4 regions of the Streptomyces sp. NPDC001480 genome follow, and region 3 is predicted to be linked to each of the others. Evidence: riboswitches for the same ligand, from Rfam matches in the RefSeq annotation. Region 3 holds a riboswitch; each other region holds the start of a gene.
The links. A riboswitch is a leader RNA that binds a small molecule or an ion and turns the genes downstream of it on or off. The one in region 3 is predicted to bind cyclic di-AMP.
Positions count from the first base shown of each region.

Region 1: it holds a riboswitch for cyclic di-AMP, as region 3 does, so the genes downstream of both, ACFY01_RS00375 (NlpC/P60 family protein) here and ACFY01_RS37425 (NlpC/P60 family protein) in region 3, are expected to answer to the same signal.
Region 2: it holds a riboswitch for cyclic di-AMP, as region 3 does, so the genes downstream of both, ACFY01_RS35360 (transglycosylase family protein) here and ACFY01_RS37425 (NlpC/P60 family protein) in region 3, are expected to answer to the same signal.
Region 4: it holds a riboswitch for cyclic di-AMP, as region 3 does, so the genes downstream of both, ACFY01_RS10890 (M23 family metallopeptidase) here and ACFY01_RS37425 (NlpC/P60 family protein) in region 3, are expected to answer to the same signal.

Region 1 covers NZ_JBIAVX010000001.1:64,815-69,451, reverse strand. Annotated here, with positions in the region: gene ACFY01_RS00375 (NlpC/P60 family protein) at 66-1,955, opposite strand; cyclic di-AMP (ydaO/yuaA leader) riboswitch at 1,964-2,134, opposite strand; partial or broken gene ACFY01_RS00370 (PP2C family protein-serine/threonine phosphatase) at 2,349-3,158, opposite strand; gene ACFY01_RS00365 (DUF1996 domain-containing protein) at 3,470-4,637, shown strand, end outside.
Region 2 covers NZ_JBIAVX010000017.1:107,723-112,359, reverse strand. Annotated here, with positions in the region: gene ACFY01_RS35370 (cytochrome P450) at 1-1,151, shown strand, start outside; gene ACFY01_RS35365 (transglycosylase family protein) at 1,342-2,373, shown strand; cyclic di-AMP (ydaO/yuaA leader) riboswitch at 2,556-2,740, shown strand; gene ACFY01_RS35360 (transglycosylase family protein) at 2,745-3,449, shown strand; gene eno (phosphopyruvate hydratase) at 3,797-4,637, shown strand, end outside.
Region 3 covers NZ_JBIAVX010000019.1:93,791-98,427, reverse strand. Annotated here, with positions in the region: gene pcrA (DNA helicase PcrA) at 1-1,189, opposite strand, end outside; cyclic di-AMP (ydaO/yuaA leader) riboswitch at 1,418-1,595, shown strand; gene ACFY01_RS37425 (NlpC/P60 family protein) at 1,603-2,784, shown strand; gene ACFY01_RS37420 (tellurite resistance/C4-dicarboxylate transporter family protein) at 2,811-3,767, shown strand; gene ACFY01_RS37415 (hypothetical protein) at 3,745-4,098, opposite strand; gene ACFY01_RS37410 (NlpC/P60 family protein) at 4,467-4,637, shown strand, end outside.
Region 4 covers NZ_JBIAVX010000004.1:117,212-121,848, reverse strand. Annotated here, with positions in the region: gene ACFY01_RS10895 (GntR family transcriptional regulator) at 1-602, opposite strand, end outside; gene ACFY01_RS10890 (M23 family metallopeptidase) at 847-1,617, opposite strand; cyclic di-AMP (ydaO/yuaA leader) riboswitch at 1,631-1,792, opposite strand; gene ACFY01_RS10885 (M16 family metallopeptidase) at 2,029-3,417, opposite strand; gene ACFY01_RS10880 (M16 family metallopeptidase) at 3,414-4,637, opposite strand, start outside.

The DNA of each region.
Region 1 (4,637 bases), on a different contig from region 3:
CGCCGCATCGCGCACCGCGCGGGGAGACCCCTGCTCGACCACTACGAGAGCCGGCGCGGCCGGTCTCACGCGGGCCGTATCACCCGGAGAATCGCCGCCTCCCCGGCACCGTAGACCGACTCCTCGCGGATGTACGCGCCCTGGCCCGGGGCGTGGATCATCATGCCGTTGCCGGTGTAGAGGCCGACATGCCCGGCGTCCTGGAAGAAGATCACGAGATCACCGGCCTGGGCCTCACCCAGCGCCACCGGTGTCCCGGCGTCCGCCTGCTCCCGCGCGGCCCGCGGCAGCGCCACGCCCGCGGCTCGCCAGGCGGCCTGGGTGAGACTCGAGCAGTCGTAGGAGTCCGGCCCGGTCGCACCCCACACACAGGGCCGCCCGATCTGCGCCCGCGCGAACGCCAGCGCCTTCGCGGCCCTTCCCTCGTAGGGGACGGGGACGGGGACGGGGACGGGGGCGGGTGCCGGCGCGGGTGCTGGGGCTGCGACCGCGACAGGGGCCGGTGCGGGTGCGGGTGCGGGTGCGGGTGCAGGGGGCGGCGTCGGGGTCGCGGCTGGGGCTGCGACCGGAGCTGCAACCGCGACCGGTGACGGGGGCACGGGGCTGGGTGCGGCGAGAGGGGTGGTGGTGGCGAAGACACCCGGGGCGGCCCAGGGGGGCGGCGTCGCGGCGAACGCTCCGCTGTCCGTGAGGGGATTGGGGACGCTGAAGGTGCCCGTGCTCGTGACGGGGGTGGGGGCGGTGACGGTTGCCGTGGCGGTGAGGGGGGCCGCGGCGGGGTCCGTTGCGGTGTTCGCGACGGGGTTGGGGACGGCGAAGGCGCCGCTGTCCGTGAGGGGGTTGGGGACGCTGAAGGTGCCGGTGTTCGCGACGGGGTTGGGGACGGCGAAGGCGCCGCTGTCCGTGAGGGGGTTGGGGACGCTGAAGGTGCCGGTGTTCGCGACCGGGTTGGGGACGCTGAAGGCGCCGCTGTCCGTGAGCGGGTTGGGGACGCTGAAGGCGCCGCTGTCCGTGAGCGGGTTGGGGACGCTGAAGGTCCCTGTGCTCGCGACCGGGTTGGGGACACCGGCCATCGCGCCCCTCCCGGCCGTCGCACCTCTGCGGGCCGCCGCTCCGCCCGTGGCGGACAGTCCCCCACTGAGCCCGGACCACTGCTGGCGCAGCCACTCCTGCTCAGCGGGCTGGAGGGCCTGCTCGGGGTCGCCGCGCCAAGGCTGCGGGGCGGGGGGCGCGGGCTCGGCCGCGGCACGCGGTGCGGGCGCGCCCGGCTGGGCGATCCGGCGGGAGAGGAGGTCCCGGGCCGCGGCGAGCTTCTTCTGGTTCTTTTCCTTCGAGGCCAGCGGCGAGGACCGCCGCGGCTCGGCCGCGGGCAGCGCCAGGGGGGCCTCCTGCCGCGGCTCCGGCACGGCGGGCAGCGCGGCGACGGGCCCTGCGGTCAGCTCCGCCCTGGGACGGGCCGTCAGCTCCGGCACGGCGCGTCCGCCCGCCTGCCCGGAGGTCCCGGCGGTCAGCTCCGGCAGGATGCGCTCGGCCGCTTCCAACAGCTCTTTGGGGACCGGCACGTTGGTGCGCCGCCCGGCCGGGCGCTGCGACGACCGGTCCGCGGGCAGCACAGCGGGAACGGAGGGGCCCAGTTTGGAACGTGCCCCCGTCATCCACTGCCGGGCGATGTTGTCCAGACCGGCGGGACTGGTCGAGCGCTGTGACGGCCGGTCCGACGGCAGTACGGCGGGGGAGGTGGGGCCCAGTTTGGAGCGGGCCCCGGTCATCCACTGCTGGGCGATGCTGTCCAGACCGGGATCGTTCCCCCTGTCCGGCCTGCGCAGGCGCACACCACGACCGGGCGTTCCCCCCGATGTCGCGCGGGTCGCGTTGAGGTTCCCCGTGGCGCTCTCGGTCTGGTCGTAAAGGCTGTCGATTCGCTGCCGAACCTCGTCGCGGCTTTCGCGCGCCATGGGGGACGTACTCCTTCCGTGCTCCGCCTACCGGGTTAGCTGGCGGGTTCGGGCGGTCGATGGTGGAAGGCATGCCCTACGGCCCTGCCCCGTCGGGCGGTCGGGCCGATTCACCCCAAGTCGGTTGGGTCCCCGGCTCCGTTGCCCTGCGGGGACAGCGGATTCGGCGGAGGCCGCGCGGCCCGGCGAGGTTCGCCGGGGGGAGCCGTGCGGTCTGGACGCCAACTTAGCCAACTTGTGTGGCTGGTGTGAAGGTTGAAGCGCGGAATGTCCGATACGTAATTGTGATATTCATCTTGGCGCTCGTGACCATCCGGTGAAGGTGCCCGGAGGAGCATACGGAATCCCGCCGCATGGCCACATGACGACGTCTCACGGCCGCGTGATGACATCTCACAGTCGCATGATGACGAGCGCGGTGTCGTCGGTCGCCCCCTCCCTCGGGAGCAACTCCCGCAGGACGGTGTCGGCGAGTCCTCCGGGTGCGCGTCCCGGTGCCGGCCGACGGTGTCGGCGAGGCGCGCCGGCCCGACGTCCATGTCCTCGCGCCGCCGCTCGACCAGGCCGTCGGTGTACAGGACGAGGAGCGCGCCCTCGGTGAACCCGGTGCGTGCCTCGGGCCGGGGCCGGGGGTCGGGCCGGGCGTCCAGCGGGGTGTCGGTGGCCCGGTCGAGGAACTCCACGGTGTCGTCACCGTGGACCAGTACGGGGGGCGGGTGGCCGGCGCTGCTGTACATCAGGGTGTGCCGCTCGAAGTCGATGAACGTCGTCACCGCCGTCGCCGACTCCGCGCCGTCGAGCACATGGGCGTACTCCCCCAGGGCTTTCAGGGCCTGTGCCGGGCCCTCGGTGACGCGGCAGGCCGCGCTCAGCGCGCTGCGCAGCTGCCCCATCACGCACGCGGCCCGCAGACCGTGCCCGACCACGTCCCGACCGAGACGCCGATGCAGTCGCCGCCGCCCCGGTCGACCAGGTCGTACCAGTCCCCGCACACGTTCAGCGCGCCCACCGCGGGCCGTTAACGGACGGCGGCGCGGTGGCCTGCCACCGCCGGCGGGTGGGGAGCATCGCCTCCTGGAGGGCGAGCGCCACCTTCCGGTCCCGGGCCTGGGCCCGGCGCAGCTGCTCGTTCAGCTCCTGCAACTCCCGGGCACGCCGGACGGTATCCGCCATGGCCCGCCGCCCAATCCGACCACCGGTACGGGCTCCGTTTCCCACGAAACCGGAGCGTGGGCGGTGGGATGGGCGTAATCGTCCAGGTTTCAACGAATACCTGCCCCTATTACCGTCCGCGGCCGACCCCGGTCCCGAGCGGACCAGCCGGGCGTGACCTGGGTTTCCTGTGAGTTCACGATGAATCGGTGAGGTGCTTGAACACATCCGGGTCCGGCTCCGTATGGGACGGGGGCTTGCCATGCCGGCCGGCCACGAGGTGTGGGAGTGGTTCTGTGGGACGCAACAGGCGCAGACGCCCGACAGGTGCACGGCGCGCGACCTTCGCCGCGGTGGCTCTGATGCTGGGCGGGGGTGGACTGGTCGCGGCGAACGTCTACGCCTCGGCGACCGAGGGCGGCACGGACGCCCGGGTGCTCCAGGCGGGCGGCTGGGGCCCGGGGTCGGCCACCATCGACTGCCCGGACGTCGGTAGCCGCCTGACCTCCGTCCCGGACGACGCCAGGGCGGACGTCGACCGCGAACTCGCCCTGCTGGACCAGCAGGTGTCCGCCGCCTACCAGCAACTCCAGGCGTCCGCGCAGGCCGTCAGGCAGGACCCGGGGTCCGCCGACGGTACGATCATGAACCCGCTCAAGGAGAAGCGGAGCGCGGCCATCGAGCGCATCGCCACCGCCATCGACCGTGTCGGCGACCGCCCGCAGGGGCTGGCGGACATGGCCGCGTGCACCCTGCGCCCGCCCGCCCAGCAGGGCGGCGCCCAGGGCGGCCAGAACAGCGGCACCCAGAACCAGGGCGGCGAAGGCCAGAACGGCAACGGCCAGAACGGCAACGGTGGCTCCGGCCAGGGCGGCAACGGCCCCGTGGCCGCCGACTACACGGACATCACCACCGTCCAGCCCAACGTCCAGGCCCCGGCCCCGCAGGCCGACGCCTCGCGCGGCACGTTCACCTCCAGCTGCGGTGTCAACGCGAACGGCCTGTTCAACTCCGACAACGTGATCGTCGCCCCCGGCGTCACCAACGGCGCCCACCACTTCCACGACTACATCGGCAACCAGTCCAACAACGCCTTCGCCAGCGACGACGACCTCGCGAACGCCGACACGAGCTGCGTGGACCAGGGCGACAGGTCGACGTACTACTGGCCGGTGCTGCGCCTCCAGAACGGCACCAGGGAACGCGACGCGAACGCCCCCGGCGGCGGCACCGAGGGCAACGCCGGTCAGATCGTCACGGCGAAGGACGTCACGCTCACCTTCGAGGGCAGCCCCCGCGGCAAGGTCACGGCCATGCCGCGCCTGCTGCGCATCATCACCGGTGACGCCAAGGCCTTCGTCAACGGCCCCGCGAACGCCAACGCCTCCTGGAGCTGCACCGGTTACGAGGACCGGCAGCTGAAGGACAAGTACCCGCTGTGCCCGTCCGGCAGCGACGTGGTGCGCACCTTCCGCTTCCAGAGCTGCTGGGACGGCCGGAACATCGACAGCGCCAACCACCGCACCCACG
Region 2 (4,637 bases), on a different contig from region 3:
TGCCCAGCGGGGTGGAGGCCTGGCTGGTCACCCGGTACGCCGACGCCAAGCAGGCGCTGGCCGATCCGCGGCTGTCGAAGAACCCGGCGCACCACGACGAGCCCGCGCACGCCAAGGGCAAGACGGGGATCCCGGGGGAGCGCAAGGCCGAGCTGATGACGCATCTGCTCAACATCGACCCGCCGGACCACACCCGGCTGCGCCGGCTGGTCAGCAAGGCGTTCACGCCGCGCCGCGTCGCCGAGTTCGCCTCGCGCGTGCAGGAGCTGACGGACCAGCTCATCGACGGGTTCGCCGCGAAGGGCTCCGCCGACCTCATCCACGAGTTCGCCTTCCCGCTCCCCATCTACGCCATCTGCGACATGCTCGGCGTCCCGCGCGAGGACCAGGACGACTTCCGGGACTGGGCGGGGATGATGATCCGCCACGGCGGAGGACCGCGCGGCGGGGTCGCGCGGTCGGTGAAGAAGATGCGGGGCTACCTCGCCGAGCTGATCCACAAGAAGCGCGAGGCGCTCCCGGCCGAACCGGCGCCCGGCGAGGACCTCATCTCCGGTCTCATCCGCGCCTCCGACCACGGTGAGCACCTCACCGAGAACGAGGCCGCCGCCATGGCGTTCATCCTCTTGTTCGCCGGGTTCGAGACGACGGTCAATCTCATCGGCAACGGCACGTACGCCCTCCTCACGCACCCAGGGCAGCGGCAGCGGCTCCAGGAGTCCCTCGCGCGCGGGGAACAGGACCTGTTGGAGACCGGCGTCGAGGAACTCCTGCGCTACGACGGCCCGGTGGAGCTCGCCACCTGGCGGTTCGCCACCCGGCCGCTCACCGTCGGCGGGCAGGAGATCGCACCCGGCGACCCCGTCCTGGTCGTACTCGCCGCCGCGGACCGGGATCCCGAGCGGTTCGCCGACCCGGACGTCCTCGACCTCGGGCGGCGTGACAATCAGCACCTCGGCTACGGCCACGGCATCCACTACTGCCTCGGCGCCCCGCTCGCCCGGCTGGAGGGCCAGACCGCGCTCGCCACCCTCCTCAGCCGTCTTCCCGACCTCCGACTCGCGGTGGAACCAGCCGATTTGCGGTGGCGCGGTGGGCTCATCATGCGTGGACTGCGCACCTTGCCCGTGGAGTTCACGCCCGTCCGGTAATCGACCGGTAAGGGGGACGGCGGGCGGCGCCTTCACGAAAAAGTGACCAGCGTTCAACTCTGTGATCTTCACGTGATCTGCGCGGCATTAACTTGTGACAAGTGATCGTCTGCCGATACGTTCACTCGTCAGCGCGGCGCCTCACCGCAGCCGCCGCGCCGGTTACTGCTGTCTTGCGAAAGGTCACCGCATGCTCTCCGGGAACGGTCGCCACCGACGCCCCCGTCAGGCTCCGGCCCTCCTCGTCGCGGCCGGAGTGACCGGCTCCGCCATCGCCATCCCGCTGCTCGGCGCATCCGCCGCCAACGCGGCCGACGGGACCACGTGGGACAAGGTGGCCGAGTGCGAGAGCGGCGGCTCGTGGAGCGCCGACACGGGGAACGGCTACTACGGCGGCCTCCAGATGTCCCAGGACGACTGGGACAAGTACGGCGGCCTCGACTACGCCTCCACCCCGGACCAGGCCAGCCGCTCGCAGCAGATCGCGGTCGCCGAGAAGATCCTCGCCGACCAGGGCACCAAGCCCTGGACCACCTGTGCCCTCCTGTCCGGCCTCACGTCGAACTCCGGTTCGGTGGACGTCGATACGGGCGTCGGAGGGTCCGGATCGTCCGGTTCCGATGATTCCTCCCATTCGTCGAGCTCATCCGATTCGGCCGGTTCGTCCGATTCGAAGGGGGCCAAGGAGTCCAAGGGATCCTCGGATTCCTCGGGTTCGTCGTCCGATTCGTCGGGGTCGTCCGATTCCGGCTCCTCGTCGGACGCCTCGCCCTCGCCGAGCCTGGACGCCGGTGCGGGATCCAAGGGTGTGGACGGTTCCGCCGGGTCGGGCGAGTCGGCGTCTTCCGGCTCCGGGAAGGCCAAGGGGAGCAGCGGTTCGGCCACGGCGTCCCCCGAGATCGACGACTCGGACAATTCATGGCAGACGGGCGGTTCCTGGAGCCTTGTGGACACCGGGGCGAGCAGTGGTGGCCGTCACCGGGGCGACAGTGCGGATGAAAACGTGACGAAAAGTCAGTCCGCCACCACCTCCGGCCGGCATGCCGCGCGCGACTACACCGTCCGCGACGGTGACACCCTCGCCTCCATCGCCGACTCCCTTGACCTCGAGGGCGGGTGGCGGGCGCTCTATGCCGCGAACAAGGACGCCCTCGGCTCCGACCCGAACAACATCACCCCCGGTCAGACCCTGGAACTCACTGCCGAAACGGGTGCAAAGTAGCGGGAGTTGACGCCCCGTTTTGGGCATGTTGTCCGCTTTGGTGAAAGTGTGGGATGAGTCTCAGAAGCCCTGATCGTCTTTGAAATTCCGCGGATCGCGTGTCTACGGTCATGACCGCTCGCCAATGCGGGCCCCGGCCGCCGCAACGCCGAATCCTGCCAGCGGCTGCCCGGGAACAGTCGTCGCGTCAAGCGCCGTAGGCAGGAGCGGGGGACCCAAGGTAAGCGCCGGGCCCGGAGGTCGAAAGACCGCCGGGGACGGCTAGGGGTGAAGCCGCGCCTCGCACGAGAACCACGCGAGGTGCGGCCGGGCAACTCAACCGGCCCGAACCCGACAGCTCACCTCGCAGGCGTCGGTGAGGGGATCGATCCATGCTGTTTTCCGGCAAGGGCAAGCACCGTCGTCCGTCCAAGGCCGTCCGCGCCATCGCTGTCGCCGGTGTCACCGGCGCCGCCGTCGCCGCCCCGCTGATAGCGGCCGGCAACGCCTCCGCCGCCACCGCCTCCGAGTGGGACGCGGTCGCCCAGTGCGAGTCCGGCGGCAACTGGTCCATCAACACCGGCAACGGCTACTACGGCGGTCTGCAGTTCTCCGCCTCCACCTGGGCCGCGTACGGCGGCACGCAGTACGCCGCCCAGGCCAACCAGGCCTCCAAGTCCCAGCAGATAGCCGTCGCCGAGAAGGTCCTCGCCGCGCAGGGCAAGGGCGCCTGGCCGGTCTGCGGCAAGGGCCTGTCCGGCGCCGCCTACAGCGGTTCGAGCAGCGGCTCGTCGAACTCCGCCGGCTCCTCGTCGAACAGCACCAGCACCCGCTCGACCGACGGGCAGGCCGCCAACCGCTCCGCGGAGCGCCAGGCCCCCGAGAAGACCGTCACCAAGAAGACCGTCACGACCCCGACCGGCAAGAAGGTCAAGAAGGGCGACGGCGAGTACAAGGTCGTCAAGGGTGACACCCTCAGCTCGATCGCCGAGAAGCACCACGTCGCCGGCGGCTGGCAGAAGCTGTTCCAGCTGAACAAGGACATCATCGACGACGCCAACGTCATCTACCCGGGCCAGCAGCTTCACCTGAAGTGACACCTGGCTGGTAGCAGAACCACAGCACCCTCATACCGGTGGTCTCCATGACGGAGGCCCCGTGAGGGTCACGCCCCCCGTCCCCCACGGGGCTCCCCGCTCCGGCGCGTGTTCCCCCGTACGCGCCGGGGCGGGGTCTTTTGGTTTCCCCCAGCCGTTTCCCCGGAGCCGTTTCCCAAGCCTTTTCCCTCCGGCCCTTTGTTCCGCCGGGGAACAATGTGTACCGTCACCGTGTCCACGGGACGGTCGGTCGGCTGCCGACGACCCGGGGACGGTTAGGCTCTAGTCGCAAGGCCCAGCCGCAAGGCACACAGCCCCGCACTTTCAGCGTCACATCCAAGAAGGAGATGCTCGTGCCGTCCATCGACGTCGTCGTAGCCCGGGAAATCCTGGACTCCCGAGGCAATCCCACGGTCGAGGTCGAGGTCGGCCTCGACGACGGCAGCACGGGTCGTGCCGCCGTCCCGTCCGGCGCCTCCACCGGCGCCTTCGAGGCCATCGAGCTCCGCGACCAAGACCCCAACCGCTACCTGGGCAAGGGCGTCGAGAAGGCCGTCCTCGCCGTCATCGAGCAGATCGGTCCGGAGCTGGTCGGCTACGACGCCACCGAGCAGCGCCTGATCGACCAGGCGATGTTCGACCTCGACGCCACCGACAACAAGGGCTCCCTCGGCGCCAACGCCATCCTCGGCGTCTCGCTCGCCGTGGCCCACGCCGCCTCCGAGGCCAGCGACCTCCCCCTCTTCCGTTACCTGGGCGGCCCGAACGCGCACCTGCTGCCGGTGCCGATGATGAACATCCTGAACGGCGGCTCGCACGCCGACTCCAACGTGGACATCCAGGAGTTCATGATCGCCCCGATCGGCGCGGAGTCCTTCTCCGAGGCGCTGCGCTGGGGTGCCGAGGTCTACCACACCCTGAAGAAGGTCCTGAAGTCGAAGGGCCTGTCCACCGGCCTCGGCGACGAGGGCGGCTTCGCCCCGAACCTCGAGTCCAACCGCGCCGCCCTCGACCTCATCCTCGAGGCGATCAAGCAGGCCGGCTACATCCCGGGCGAGCAGATCGCGCTCGCGCTCGACGTCGCCGCGTCCGAGTTCTACAAGGACGGCAAGTACGAGTTCGAGGGCAAGTCCCGCTCCGCCGCCGAGATGACGGAGTACTACGAGGAGCTCGTCGCGGCCTACCCGC
Region 3 (4,637 bases):
TGCGCGCGCCCGCGCCCGCGTTGGTCCACAGGTTCTTGGGGCGGCGGGACTCGTTGCGCTCGATGACCGCGTTGGCCGCGGAGAGGATCGTCTGGGTGGAGCGGTAGTTCTGCTCCAGCAGGATCGTCGTCGCGTCCGGGTAGTCCTCCTCGAACTGGAGGATGTTGCGGATGGTCGCGCCGCGGAAGGCGTAGATCGACTGGTCGGCGTCGCCCACCACGCACAGCTCGGCGGGCGTCAGGTCGTCCGGGCCGGGCGGCACGTCCGCCGGGTGCTCGGAGGTGCCGACGAGCTCGCGCACGAGCGCGTACTGGGCGTGGTTGGTGTCCTGGTACTCGTCGACCAGGACGTGGCGGAAGCGGCGGCGGTAGTGCTCGGCGACGTCCGGGAAGGCGCGCAGCAGGTTGACCGTCGTCATGATCAGGTCGTCGAAGTCGAGGGCGTTGGCCTCGCGCAGCCGCGACTGGTACAGGGCGTAGGCCTGGGCGAGGGTCTTCTCGAAGCCGTCGGCGGCCTGGGCGGCGAAGTCCTCCTCGTCGATCAGCTCGTTCTTCAGGTTGGAGATCTTGGCGCTGAAGGACTTCGGCGGGTAGCGCTTCGGGTCGAGCTCCAGGTCGCGGCAGACCAGGGCCATCAGGCGCTTGGAGTCGGCGGCGTCGTAGATCGAGAACGACGAGGTGAAGCCGAGCTTCTTGCTCTCCCGGCGCAGGATGCGCACGCACGCGCTGTGGAAGGTCATCACCCACATCGCGTTCGCGCGCGGGCCGACGAGCTGCTCGACGCGCTCCTTCATCTCGCCGGCGGCCTTGTTGGTGAAGGTGATCGCCAGGATCTGGCCCGGGTGGACGCCCCGCTCGCCGAGCAGGTGGGCGATGCGGTGGGTGAGCACGCGCGTCTTGCCGGAGCCGGCGCCGGCCACGATGAGCAGCGGGGAGCCGGCGTGGACCACTGCCGCGCGCTGGTTCTCGTTCAGCCCCTCCAGGAGCGCGGCCGCGTCGATCGCCGGGCGCGGGGCACCGTCGCGGTAGTACGCGTCCCGGTCCGGCGGCACGTCGAACTTCCCGCCGAACAGATCGTCCGGAACCGGCTCCGGAGCGTGATCGTCCTCGGGCGGCGGCGGGGGTTCCTCGTCGTGCCCGCGAGGGGCCTGGAGGTCCGCCAGGAAGCTGTCGTCAAAGAGGCTGCTCATCGCTCTCCGAGTCTAGGGCGCCCCACCGACAACCGGCCGCCGCCCTCGGAACTTGGCCGGGGAACGATCTCCTCACCCTGCGGAACCACATGGTCACGACAACGACACACCCGTCTCGTGTCACGAAAATGTATCGGACATATAGTGCACCAACCTTCACATGAGTCACACGAGTTGGCTAGCGTTCCGCCAGGCCGTACGACCCCCACCGGCGAACCCCGCCGGGCCGCGCGGCCTCCGCCGAGTCCGGTGCGCCCCTCGCGGCAGCCGGAGCCGGGGACCCACCGAGACCTTGGGGTGAATCGGCCCGACATCCCCACCGGGGACGACGGCCGTAGGGCAACCCTTCCGAACCACCCGCCCGAACCCGACAGCTAACCCGGTAGGCGGAACATTGGAAGGAGTCGCCTCCCTTGGCGTCGCACCGCAAGCGCCCCTCGGGTGGGGCAGGCATACGCAAGCCCGCCCTCGCCACCGCCGCCCTCACCTCCGTCGCCCTGCTCTCCCAGACGGCCAACGCCGCCCCCTCCACCCCCTCCACCGACGGCAAGCCGAGCATGGAAGAGGTCGAGAAGAAGGTCGACGACCTGTACCGGCAGGCGGGGTCGGCGACCGAGAAGTACAACGCGGCCAAGGAGACGACCGGCAAGCAGCGCCGGCGCGTCGACTCGCTCCTCGACGAGGTGGCCAAGCGCACGGAGAGGCTGAACAAGGCGCGCGAGAAGCTGGGTTCGTTCGCCGCCGCCCAGTACCGGACCGGGGCCGCCGCTCCCGACACCGCCACCTTCCTGCTCGCGGACACCCCGCAGGACTACTTCGACCAGGCCCAGCTGATGAGCCGGCTGACCAAGCGGCAGAAGAACGCGGTCGACGACTACGTCACCGAGCAGTCCGCGACCATGAAGAAGCGGCAGGAGGCCACCGAGAGCCTCCAGACGCTGACCGACTCCCAGCACGACCTCCAGGCCGCCAAGGCGACCGTCCAGAAGAAGCTCGCGACGGCGCGCGAGCTGCTGTCCACACTGACGGCGCAGGAGAAGGCGCGGCTCGCGGCGATCGAGCAGCAGAAGCGGGAGGAGGCCGCGCGCAAGGCGGCGGAGCTCGCGAAGGAGCAGGCGGCGGCGCAGGCGAAGGCGCAGCAGCAGAGCAGCGCCTCGTCGGACACCTCGACCTCGACGGGCTCCGCGTCGGACTCGTCCACGTCGACCTCGCCGTCCTCGCCGACCTCCTCGTCCTCCGCCAAGGCCGCGAACGCGATCGCGTTCGCCCGCGCGCAGATCGGCAAGCCGTACGTCTGGGGCGCCACCGGCCCCGGCTCCTACGACTGCTCCGGCCTCACCCAGGCCGCCTGGAAGGCCGCCGGCGTCAGCCTGCCGCGCACCACCTACGACCAGGTCAACGCCGGAACCACGGTCTCCCTCGCCAACGCCCAGCCCGGTGATCTGGTCTTCTTCTACGACGACGTGAGCCACGTCGGCATCTACATCGGCAACGGCATGATGATCCACGCCCCCAAGCCCGGCGCGTACGTCCGTGAAGAGTCGATCTACTACGGCGGCGAATCGATCATCCACAGCGTGGTGCGTCCGGCCTGAGCCGGCGGGCGCCTAGCATCGGGCTCATGCCGGGCTCCCTCTCACCATTACGCGTCTGGTGGGCCCGGCGTTCACCGGCAGCCGGTGCCGCTGTCATGGCGACCGGGATCGTGTCGGTGGGGTTGCAGCCGGCCGGTCACGAGGTGCTGTCCCGGGCCGCCCTGGGGCTGGCCTGCGCCGCCTGGCTGGGGTTCGCGGCCGGTTTCACCCTGCGGCTGCTGCACGAGCGGGAGCGGTGGGCGGCGGAGGCGGAGACGCCGAGCTCGCTCACCGCGGTGGCCGCCACGGCGGTGCTGGGCACCCGGTTCTCGCTGCTGGGCCGGCCGGTCCTGGCCGAGGCGCTGCTCGCGCTGGCGGTCGTGCTCTGGCCGGTGCTGCTCGTCCACGTCCTGCGGCGGTGGGAGCGGCGCATGCCGGGGGCGGTGTTCCTGGGCTGTGTGGCCACGGAGTCGATCGCCGTACTGGGAGCCGTGCTGGCCGCCGCGACGGCCACGGCGTGGCTCGCGCACACCGCGCTCGTGCTGTTCTGGCTGGGACTGGTGTTCTACGGGTTCGCCCTCGCCCGGTTCGATCCGCGGCAGCTGCTCGAAGGCGCCGGGGACCAGTGGATCAGCGGCGGCGCGCTCGCCGTCTCGGCGCTGGCCGGCGCGCGGCTGGTCGCCGCCGACGGTGGGCGCCTGTACCTGTGGAGCGGCGACGACCAGGGCGTCCTGCGCACCGTGACCGTCGCGCTGCTCGTGCTGGACTGGGCCTGCTATGTCGTCCTGCTGGTCACGGAGGCGGTGCGGCCGCGGCCGGGCTACGACGTGCGGCGCTGGTCGACGGTGTTCCCCATGGGCATGACCGCGGCGGCCACGCTGTCGGTCGGCACCGCCCTGGGGATCCCGTGGCTGCGCGGGCCCGGGGTCGTGCTGGTGTGGATCTCGGTGGCGGCGTGGCTCGTGGTCGGCGTGGGCGCGGTCAGGTCCACAGCACGGCGATGAAGATGTTCGCCGTGGTCAGCAGGCCGACCAGTCCGAAGAGGTTCTTGTCCACCCGCTCCTCGTCCCGCTTCACGTAGACCAGTCCGAGGATCACGATCAGCAGGGCCAGCTTCACACCGATCTTGACGGTGTTGACATGGTGGTCGTCGGCCTCGTTGAGCCCGACCAGGATCACGCCGGTCGCCAGCATGGTGAAGGCGCCGTGCAGCATGGCCGGGACGAAGCGGGCCTCGCCGCGTCCCATCGCCTTCATCTGGGTCAGGAAGCCGCCGAGGAGCGCGGCGATGCCGACGATGTGCAGGCCGACGAAGAGATGGATGAGTACGTCCATGAAGCCGGAGCCTAATGGGCCGCATATATGCGCCCCATAGCACCCCATGGTCGGCACGCGCCCGGGAAACCGCCGCATCGGTCAGCGCATCGCCCGAAGGCGGCGACTGTGGGCCCGGGGCTCGGTCAGGTGCGGACATCCGACGGTCCGGTGGGTTCAGTTGCGTACATCGCGTTACCACCCCGTCACAGTCGGGTTTAGCGTCCTCCACCAGGTGACCGGCTCCCCACCGCCGCCCGGGCCAGGGGCGGCAGTCGGACACCACCGCCGAGAAAGGTCCGGCGGCGGCCCGTTGCCCCTGTGCGGGCCGCCGCCGGGCGCGTGAACCGCTCCCCACGGCGGTCCTACGAGAGGACGTGACGGTCCAGGTGGCAGCGCACCGCAAGCCCAGACAGCGCCCGCTCAGCGGCAACACCGCCCGGACGGCGGTCACCATCGCCCTGGCGGGCGCGGCGACCGCGACGGGCTTCGACGGCACCGGGCACGCCGCGCCGCAGCTGACACCGGCCGAGGTCAAGGCCAAGGTGGACAAGCTGTAC
Region 4 (4,637 bases), on a different contig from region 3:
GCCGTCGCGCGCTCGGTGTGCAGCGCCGTGATCGCCCTGGCGCGCTCGCCGTCGCCGCGCGCCACCGCGTCCACGATGGCGCCGTGCTCGGTCCAGGACCCCACGGGGTCGGCGGGCGCCTCCACCGTGTACATCCAGGTGATCTTGTGCCGCAGCTGGGTCAGTACGGAGGTCAGGGCGTGGCTGCCGGAGGCCTGGGCGAGCGTCTCGTGGAACCAGCCGCCCAGGGAGCGCAGGTCGTCGCTGTTGCCCCGGCGGGCCCGCTCCTGGCCCAGCCGCACCAGGCCGCGCAGCACCTTGAGATGGGCCTCGGTGCGCCGCTGGGCGGCCCGGGCGGCGCCGAGCGGCTCCATCAGCATGCGCATCTCCAGCAGGTCGGCGGCCTCCTGCTCGGTCGGTTCGGCGACGCACGCGCCCGCGTGCCGCCGGGTCACCACGAAGCCCTCGGCCTCCAGGGTGCGCAGGGCCTCGCGGACGGGGACGCGCGAGACGCCGTAGCGGCGGGCGAGGAGTTCCTCCGTGAGGCGGCTGCCGCGCTCGTGGACGCCGGCGATGATGTCGTCCCGGATCGCCGTGCATACCGAGTGCGCCGGAATACGCATGACCGACCTCCGTATTCATCTCCGTGAAACGTCACCGATGGACGCGCGTTCCGTGACTCTATTGCAATGCGCGGGAATTTCCGACGGCGGGTCGGAATCCATGGATATTTTTTGGACAGCGGAAGTCGGCGGAGCAGGCCGACGGAGCGTACGGAAACCACGAAAGCCCCGGCTCGTGGGCCGGGGCTTCGGGTGGGGGGTGGGTCTTGTGGCCGGGTGGCCTTCGGACCGGGGTGGGCCTTCGTCAGACGTTCACGCCGTGCTTGCGGAGGTAGGCGACGGGGTCGACGTCGGAGCCGTAGTCGGGGCCGGTGCGGGCTTCGAAGTGGAGGTGCGGCCCGGTGGTGTTGCCGGTCGAGCCGGACAGACCGATCTGCTGGCCCGGGGTGACCTTCTGGCCCACCGAGACGCCGATGGACGACAGGTGGCCGTACTGGGTGTACATGCCGTCGGCCATCTTGATCACGATCTGGTTGCCGTACGCCCCGCCCCAGCCGGTGGACACCACGGTGCCGGAGCCGACCGCGTGGACCGCGGTGCCGCTCGCGGCGTGGAAGTCGATGCCGGTGTGCGAACCGGAGGACCACAGGGAGCTGCTCGCCTGGTAGCCGGTGGAGACGTAGGACCCGGTGATCGGCGCCACGAACGCGTTGAGCCGCTTGCGCTCGGCCTCGCGGGCCGCCCGCGCCTTGGCCTCGCGTGCCTTCTCCGCCTGCGCACGGGCCTGCTCGGCGGCCTTCTTCCGCGCCGCCTCCTCGGCCGCCTTCAGGTCGGCGGCCTCCTGCTGGGCGGCCGCCTGGGCGTCGATGTGCTCGGGGACCGACTCGCTGATGGTGATGACCGGGGTGAGGGCGGTCTGCTCCGGCGCGGGCGCGGGCTCGGCGGCGAGCGCCGGGGCGGCGAGGCTGCCGACGGCGCCGGTGGTGGCGAGGGCCGCGACACCCGCCGCGCGGGCGGTGGTGCGGTGCATCCGGCTGGGACGGCGGTGCTTCCCGGTGGCGCGGGTGAACGCCATGAAGTGGCTGGTCCTTTCCTTCCTTCTCGCCTACCGGGTTAGCTGACGGGTTCGGAGCAGGAAGGTCTCCTACGGACCCCCTCGCGGTGTGCGCGGGCGTCCGATTCACCCCAAGGGACGGTGGGTCCCCGGCTCCCCTGGCTCGCGCCGTACGGGGACTCGGCGATCGCTGTCCGGTGCCGCGGGTGCGGCGCACTGCCTGACGAACAGCCTCGACGACGCTAAGGGCCGCGACTTTCAATCCTCAAACGCAACAGGGTTTTTGTAGTGCACGCCACAGGTCAGACAGGAAACCTCCGCCCCAATTCGGACATCTGGCGAGGCACATGGGAGACGGACCGGGGGAACACCGTGGGGCCCCGGTGTTCCATCGTCACCGGGGCCCCACGCGCGCGTACCGCTGTCGCTCGGCTACTCGGCCGGCACGACGGACACCTCGCCGATGCCGAGGGCCTCGACCGGCTCCTTGATCTGTGCCGCGTCCCCGACCAGGACCGTCACCAGACGGTCCACCGGGAAGGCGTTGACGACCGCCGCGGTGGCCTCCACCGTGCCGGTCGCGGCGAGCTGCCGGTACAGCGTCGCCTGGAAGTCGTCGGGCAGGTGCTGCTCCACCTGGTCGGCCAGCGTGCTCGCCACGGCCGCCGCCGTCTCGTACTTCAGCGGCGCCACCCCGACGAGGTTCTGCACGGCCACGTCGCGCTCGGCGTCGGTGAGACCCTCCGCGGCGAGCGTGCGCAGCACCGTCCACAGGTCCTGGAGAGCCGGGCCGGTGTTCGGGGTGTCCACGGAGCCGCTGATGGCCAGCATCGAGGCGCCGTTGCCCTCGGGGCCGGACCTGAGGACCTGCCCGAACGCGCGGACGCCGTAGGTGTAGCCCTTCTCCTCGCGCAGGACGCGGTCCAGGCGGGAGGTCAGGGTGCCGCCGAGGCAGTAGGTGCCGAGCACCTGGGCGGGCCACACCCGGTCGTGCCGGTCGGCGCCGACGCGGCCGATGAGCAGCTGGGTCTGGACGGCGCCGGGGCGGTCGACGATGACGACGCGTCCGGTGTCGTCGGCGGTCACCGGCGGCACCGGGCGCGGCTCGGCCGCGGAGCCGCCCCACGCGCCCAGGGTCTCGCCGAGCAGCTCGTCGAGGTCGATGCCCGTGAGGTCGCCGACCACGACGGCGGTGGCGGTGGCGGGCCGCACGTGCCGCTCGTAGAACGCGCGGACGGCCGGCGAGTCGATCTTGGCGACGGTCTCCTCGGTGCCCTGGCGGGGCCGGGACATCCGGGAGGCCGACGGGAAGAGCTGCCGGGACAGCTCCTTGGCGGCGCGGCGGGAGGGGTTGGCCAGCTCGTGCGGGATCTCGTCGAGGCGGTTGCGCACCAGCCGCTCGACCTCGCTGTCGGCGAACGCGGGCGCTCTGAGGGCGTCGGCCAGCAGCCCGAGCCCCTTGGCCAGGCGGGAGGCCGGGACCTCCAGGCTGAGGCGGACGCCGGGGTGGTCGGCGTGCATGTCGAGCGTGGCGCCCGCACGCTCCAGCTCGGCGGCGAACTCCTCGGCCGAGTGCTTGTCGGTGCCCTCGGAGAAGGCCCGCGCCATGATCGTGGCGACGCCGTCCAGGCCGGCCGGCTCGGCGTCCAGCGGCGCGTCAAGCAGCACCTCTACGGCGACGACCTGCTGGCCGGGGCGGTGGCAGCGCAGGACGGTCAGGCCGTTGTCGAGCGCGCCGCGCTCGGGGGCCGGGAACGCCCACGGCCTGGCCTCGCCCGCCTGGGGCTGCGGGTGGAACTCCATCGCGGCGAGCTCGCTCACTTGGCTGCCTCCTCGTTCTCGCTGTGGTCGGCGCGCGTCTCCACGGTGGCCTCGGCCTCCGGGTCCTCGGGAACGTCCACGTCCTCGGTCTGCTCGGCGGCCTCCGCGGAGACCGGCTCGTAGACGAGCACCGCGCGGTTGTCGGGGCGCAGCCGGGCCTTGGCGACCTCCTGGACCTCCTCGGGGGTCACCTCCAGTACGCGCTGGACGGCGGTGAGGGCGAGCTGCGGGTCGCCGAACAGCACCGCGAACCGGCACAGTTCGTCGGCGCGGCCCGCGACCGTGCCGAGCCGGTCCAGCCACTCGCGCTCCAACTGGGCCTGGGCGCGCTCCATCTCCTCGGGCGTGGGCCCCTCCTCGGCGAACCGGGCGAGCTCCTCGTCGATCGCGCTCTCGATGACCGGCACCTCGACGTCACCGGAGGTCTTCACGTCCAGCCAGCCCAGGGAGGGCGCCCCGGCCAGCCGCAGCAGCCCGAACCCGGCCGTGACCGCCGTACGGTCCCGTCGTACCAGCCGGTTGTAGAGGCGGGAGGACTCGCCGCCGCCGAGGACGGTGAGCGCCAGGTCAGCCGCGTCCGCCGCGCGCGTGCCGTCGTGCGGGAGCCGGTAGGCGGCCATCAGGGCGCGCGCCGGAACCTCCTCCACGACGACCTCGCGCAGCTGCTCGCCGATGGTCTCGGGCAGCGTGCCGTCGCGCGGCTCGGGCTTGCCGTCGTGGCCGGGGATCGAACCGAAGTACTTCTCGATCCAGGCGAGGGTCTGCTGGGGGTCGATGTCGCCGACGACGGAGAGGACGGCGTTGTTCGGCGCGTAGTAGGTGCGGAAGAACGCGCGCGCGTCCTCCAGCGTCGCCGCGTCCAGGTCCGCCATGGAGCCGATCGGCGTGTGGTGGTAGGGGTGGCCGTCCGGGTAGGCCAGGGCGGTCAGCTTCTCGAAGGCGGTGCCGTAGGGGACGTTGTCGTAGCGCTGCCGGCGCTCGTTCTTGACGACGTCCCGCTGGTTCTCCATGGACTCGTCGTCGAGGGCGGTCAGCAGCGAGCCCATGCGGTCGGCCTCCAGCCAGAGGGCGAGCTCCAGCTGGTGGGCGGGCATGGTCTCGAAGTAGTTGGTGCGCTCGAAGCTGGTGGTGCCGTTGAGCGAGCCGCCGGCGCCCTGCACCAGTTCGAAGTGACCGTTGCCCTTCACCTGACCGGAGCCCTGGAACATCAGGTGCTCGAA